Regions from separate parts of the Pradoshia sp. Z5_111 genome, predicted to be linked through region 2. Evidence: riboswitches for the same ligand, from Rfam matches in the RefSeq annotation. Region 2 holds a riboswitch; the other holds the start of a gene.
What was found. A riboswitch is a leader RNA that binds a small molecule or an ion and turns the genes downstream of it on or off. The one in region 2 is predicted to bind preQ1.
Positions count from the first base shown of each region.

Region 1: it holds a riboswitch for preQ1, as region 2 does, so the genes downstream of both, queF (preQ(1) synthase) here and AC4D4A_RS16615 (QueT transporter family protein) in region 2, are expected to answer to the same signal.

Region 1 covers NZ_JBZCPQ010000001.1:312,024-315,240, reverse strand. Annotated here, with positions in the region: gene AC4D4A_RS01605 (VUT family protein) at 1-379, opposite strand, end outside; gene queC (7-cyano-7-deazaguanine synthase QueC) at 379-1,050, opposite strand; gene queF (preQ(1) synthase) at 1,181-1,681, opposite strand; PreQ1 riboswitch class I at 1,807-1,853, opposite strand; gene AC4D4A_RS01590 (C45 family autoproteolytic acyltransferase/hydrolase) at 2,133-3,155, opposite strand.
Region 2 covers NZ_JBZCPQ010000010.1:57,667-60,883, reverse strand. Annotated here, with positions in the region: gene AC4D4A_RS16625 (DUF5068 domain-containing protein) at 1-151, shown strand, start outside; gene AC4D4A_RS16620 (ferritin-like domain-containing protein) at 233-667, opposite strand; gene AC4D4A_RS16615 (QueT transporter family protein) at 823-1,308, opposite strand; PreQ1 riboswitch class I at 1,316-1,360, opposite strand; gene AC4D4A_RS16610 (DoxX family membrane protein) at 1,526-2,056, opposite strand; gene nadE (NAD(+) synthase) at 2,434-3,217, shown strand, end outside.

The sequences.
Region 1 (3,217 bases), on a different contig from region 2:
TGACGAACACAACTGAATCTAACAAACCACCAACCATTCCACTATAAAAGACACGCCAAGCCATCGGCAGTTTTAAACGTGTATAAATTTCTGTATCAGATGTTTCTGCTATCAAAAATGATAATGCAGAGGCTGCGACGATAATTAGAGTATCTCCTAATAAATAAGATGCAGTAGCTGATAATACTAGAGCTAAGAAAATAAAACCATATGTCCTCTTACGACCAAGTTTATTCTGGACCAAATCACGGAAGATAAATGTTGCACCAATTAAGAATGAGCCCAATGGAACTATGAATATCCAAAATTCTAATGGCGCAAAGCGGGCTGTCAGTACATTTGCCGTTACAATTGATGCTAAATAAAATAGAATGCGTATCATTTTGATCCTCCTATATGCTGTTTGGTATATAAATATGTGTGCATTCCTTGTAGACGCAGCTTACAAGCGGGACACTCGCCACAGCCGTCCGCTTTAATACCTTGATAACACGTTAAGGTCTTTTCTTTTACAAAATCAAATGCACCTAATTCATCTGCCAAGGCCCACGTTTCTGCTTTGTTCAACCACATTAAAGGTGTATGTATAACAAAGGCTTCTTCCATTGATAAATTGATTGTGACGTTTAACGATTTTATAAAAATATCTCGACAATCTGGATATCCGCTAAAATCAGTCTCACAAACACCTGTAATAATATGCTTTGCACCAATTTGTCTTGCTAATACACCTGCAAACGATAAAAATAATAAATTGCGGCCCGGTACAAATGTTGATGGCAACTCACCTTCCACACCATCCTTCACATCAATATCAGCGCGTGTTAATGCATTTGGAGCAAGTTGATTTAGTAATGACATATCTAAAATGTGATGATGGACGTTTAATTCATTAGCGATTTGCTTTGCACATTCAATTTCTAATGCATGACGTTGTCCATAATTAAATGTCACAACCTCTACCTCTCCAAATTTTTTTATTGCCCAGAACAAGCATGTCGTACTATCCTGTCCGCCACTAAACACGACTAATGCTTTTTCTTGCTTCATTGATCATTCTCCATTCAAATGAAAAACAGCACTAAGATAGATGCGCTGTTCATCATAGTTTTTTATAGAGGGTTGCTAACAACCTCTCCCTTGGCTATAAGGATTTTATTGATATTTTCATAACCTGCAGTTAGCGATTATCAATTTTTTCTGGATATAAATCGTGATTCATTAAACGATAATTTGCTATTTCTTCAAACTTCGTACCTGGACGGCCATAGTTACACCAAGGGTCGATTGAAATACCCCCACGTGGAGTAAATTTACCCCACACCTCGATATAACGTGGATCTAGCAGTTTAATTAAGTCATTCATAATGATATTGACACAGTCTTCGTGGAAATCTCCATGGTTACGGAAACTAAATAAATATAATTTTAGTGACTTACTTTCTACAATTTTTTTATCCGGAATATACGAAATATACATGGTCGCGAAATCCGGTTGCTGCGTAATTGGACAGAGACTTGTAAACTCAGGGCAATTAAACTTAACAAAATAATCCCGGTCTGAATGTAAATTATCTACAGACTCTAATACTTCAGGTGCATAATTAAATGCATACTTCACATTTTGATTTCCTAATAACGTTAAATCCTCTAATCCTTCTGTTTGATGCCGACCAGACATAAATAACCCTCCTTGAATTAGATATCTAATCATTCCAAGGAGGGGCATGCTCTTTTTCTATAAAAATAACTACTTAGAAAGTCAAAAAAGCCACGTCCAATATATGGACATGGCGAGAATGACATGTATCCATAGTTTTTTATAGAGGGTATCCGCTATGAACCTCTCCTGAAAATCTTCAGATATTATTTTAATTATCTCTTATCATACCACACCCATTAATGGATATAAAAGGAAAAATAAAAAAGATAACTGATTGTAATATACTCAATAAAAAATCTCATACTAGTCTCCGCTATAAAGTTATTTACAATCCTTCTCCATAAAATGCTCATCTGACTAGCCCTACTGATTGATGGGATTAATCCGTTTTTTAATTTACGCTGCCATCTATTCTGTTTAAAAACAATGTCCTACTTAAACAACACCACAGAGGGATGGACCATTTATTTTATTCCGCTTGTTGAATCGTTCCTTTTAATACTTTAGGAAGATTAATATTACCATCCAAATATTTTCTTAAGGAAAACATTTTTGGTTCACTATTCTCCCCTACACCAACGATAAGACTTAATTCCTTTGGCAAATAAACAACTGTATGCAAAGTTCCAAAGTACTCTTTATAATAGTTAAAAAATAAAGGAGAATTGCCGTCATTAAAATGACGATACGCTGTTAAAGGAGAAAGTTCCTCTGTTAATAGACTGCTTACATACTCTTTACGTTTTATGGATCCTTGTATCTCTTTCTTATTGTTGTCTTGCAATATTTTTGATTGAAAATGATTTGTACATATTAACGGAGGGCTGTAATTAAAAATCTGTTTCTGAGGAGAGGCTTCTACTATTACACCTTTTCCGCTCGGATCAGTAATAGAATAATTGTAGCAATATCCATGGGGAAGTATTGAAATGAGGTCGATTGCTTCTTCTATATCAACACACTGTTCCAATAGTATTCTTACAATTGTCGTCGCAAGAAAACCTGCTGATTTATGTTCACTATTTACAAAATGTAATCCAACTACAAGCCCTTTTTCATTCATCCCATCAAGTCTGCCAATTACCTGCTGGCTAAATCCTACACTGGCATAGCCATTACTTGGTTTTGAGAAACCAAGTCTAGCATCATAAAGCTCAGGACTAAAATCATAGTTTCGCACATAATAGTCATCCTTTATGAATGCCGTACAACCCATTGATGGAAAAGTCACATCATAGCCGCTATAAAGTCTAATGATGGTGTCTAACTCCATATCCAGTCCTTCCGCTAAGCCTCTAAGTTCCTCTAAAAGTTTCGGCGACAGATCCTTTAATATCTCTTTTGCTTTCTTCGTATTTGAAGGAGTGCTCAAATCCTCAAGTAAACGCAGTTGATTTGAAATCAGTGTCGACTTAATTTCATCACTTTGCTTTAGCCCATATTCAAAAGGGCTTCCCTTTAACTCTACTAGTCTGATTATCAACTCTTCCATTCGTAATTCTCCCCTTCTTTGCTTGTCTCGATTGTAGTCCTCGTTACAAATCCAAATCATCT
Region 2 (3,217 bases):
TAGTGAAAAGCTTCATGTCTTTTTAATAGACAAGGATTTGTTTTCAAAAACGCGAAATTTAAAATTGGAGTTTGGACCATTCCTAAATAGTGAAGGTAAAGATTTATTTGATGGGAAAAAGACAGAATTTGAAATTCCATTACCGAAGTAATAGCCATAAAAAGAACCGTAATTCTGCTTGTCAGAATTACGGTTCTTTCCCTGTGTTAAATATGTTGCAGATTGTTAAGAATTAATCAAATCTGGAGTCACTAAGAATGCGGCCAATCTCTTCCATATGGCCTGTTTCATCGGAGATAAGATCTTCTAGTTTGACAACTAATTCAGTTAAGCCTAATTCCTCAGCTTGTTTCTTGCGTGTTTCGTAGCGATCTATTGTATCTTTTTCTGCCTGATAGGCAGATTCAAGCATTACCTTAACATCAGTGGTTTGTTTAACTTCTGCTGGTGTTACAGTTGGTGTTCCACCCAATGTACTGATTTTTTCTGCAAGATATAAAGCATGTCCCTGTTCATCGGCTATTTCACCTTCAAAGAAAGGTTTCAGTGTTTGTCTGTATAAACCAGAAACCATTGCCGCATAGCTAGAATACATGATTGATGCAGCATATTCATTTGCTAGATCTTCATTTAAACCATCTATTAATTCTTTTAATTTTTTTTCCATTCTATAATCCACTCCTTCTATATTCTATAATTCAAATGTACCCTACTTTACTACATATTAAGCATTTTTTTTGTGGCAGGATTTTGAAATGTTCAGGAATATTTTTACATAATAAAAAGCCTGATCCGATAAAGGACCAAGCTTGGATTATTAAGTCAGATTAATTTTGAGAAATTAATACGTTTATTGAGAGCATACATAATTGGAGCACCAATTGTCATGACTGCTAATTCTCCAGCTGCGGTTGTTGCCCATGCAAACCAGAAAGGAAGTTTCAAAACAATATTTAACTCTATAGCAATTAAGAACATGGTAAAAGTAAAAACGAATGTATTAATAGCCATCCTTGCCCAAATATTGCGGACAAATCGGAAGGTTAGAATGGTGATTGTTAATGCTAGTATGGATTGGCCAACACCAAATATTAAATCATATGCACCCATTGATGAGAAAAAGAGGTTAGAGATAAATACTCCTATTACAATCCCATACATGTATTTTTTATTAAATACAATCAAGTGATTGAACATTTCAGGTACTCGAAACTGAATGTTCGAAAATGCGATTGGCTGTACGATTATAGTGACAGCAATATATAAGGCTGCCAAAACTCCATTTACAGCAAGCGTTCTAATATTCATTTTTTTCTCTCCCTTAGTTTTTTATCGTGGGATGGTTACGAACCACGTTTAGTATTTCCGAAGACACCAAATAATCATAAGCATAATAAGATGCCTAGTCAACAAAGGATTGTAGTTGGATCATGGCAAAACATCATCGTATAGTTATGATCGACTGGCATAAATCAATAAAAGACGCCGAGAGAAATCTCGGCGTCACAGATATTTAATCGTTAGTTTAATGACTTGGAGTTAACTTTTTTGTATTAATTGGCTTTATGTCATCCTTTTTAAAGATTGTTTTACGAATCCATGGAAGAACGTAATAGTCTCCACCGAATCGGCCGGCATTTGCACCTGCTACAAGAATAACCATTCCCAGTATGATGTAGAGCGGGTTAGTAGATACTGTTCCGCCAAATAAAAACATAAAATTCATTAATAATCCAAAGAAGGCAGCTGTAGTTGTTAAGACACCAAGCAGTAACCCCAGCCCAACTAGAAATTCTCCCCATGGAATTAAGATGTTGATTAACCCTACGTTAGGAATCGCAAATTTTTCAATGAATGAACCATACATCGGATACAGTGCACCTCCATCTGGACCAGTTACAGGATTAGCAACAATATTTCCAAGGAATCCGGATGCATCAAATGCTCCGCCTTTAATTTTCTCAAATCCATGAATCATCCATTCATAACCAAGATACAATCTTATAATCAATAATAGTCCGGAGGCATATTTATTAGTTCGTAACCAATTCATCATTTTAAATCACTCCCATATGGATTTAACTGGCTCTAATCCGCGGTTTTTAGTGCCAGTAACTTTCTATACCTTATTTATATACCATATGCTTGATAATGTGGTGTATTATCCCTGTGTTTCATTTTTTGTACAAAAATATGTGAACCTTTTAAGTTAATACTAAAAACAACTTTACAAACGTGATATTGTTCGTTCCTTCACAAACTTTTACACAATTATCCATTTTGTGTGGTGTATAAGGATAAAAAAACAATACTCTAAATTAAATGACCTATTTAAAAATTTATATATAAGAGTAAAATATATTTAATGATAAAAGGTTAGAAAGAGAACATTTAAGGAAAATAATAGTATAGGTGTTTGAAGGAGGAATGGGAATGAGCTTACAATCAGTTATTATTGAAGCATTACATGTTAAACCGGAAATAAACCCTAAAGAAGAAATCAAAGACAGAGTTGGGTTCCTAAAAAGTTACTTAAAGAAGAGCGGAGCAAAAGGATTTGTTCTAGGAATCAGTGGCGGTCAGGATTCTACATTGGCAGGACGTCTGGCTCAGATGGCTGTGGAAGAACTGCGTGAGGAAGGGTTTGCGGCTAAATTTATTGCTGTCAGACTTCCATATGGAGTACAGCAAGATGAAGAGGATGCTCAGCGTGCTCTGCAATTTATTAAACCAGATGAAAATATTACTTTTAATGTAAAGTCTACTGTCGATGTCATTACGGATCAATACAAAGAAGCAACTAATGAAGCATTAACCGATTTTAATAAAGGGAATGTGAAAGCAAGGCTTCGTATGATTGCACAATATGCTATTGGTGGACAAAATGGACTTTTGGTAATAGGAACAGACCATGCTGCTGAGGCAGTGACAGGTTTTTATACAAAATATGGAGACGGCGGAGCTGATGTTCTTCCATTATCGGGATTGTCTAAGCGCCAGGGCAGAGAATTGCTGAAAGAATTGGGAGCTGAGGAAAGACTATATATGAAAGAGCCGACTGCCGATTTGCTGGATAATAAACCGCAGCAAGCTGATGAAACAGAACTTGGCTTAAAATATGATACGATTGACGATTATTTGGAAGGTCGGAAAGTCGATGCTGAAGCTGCATTGAAAATTGAAAAGCAATATTTAAAAACAGAACACAAACGTCAAA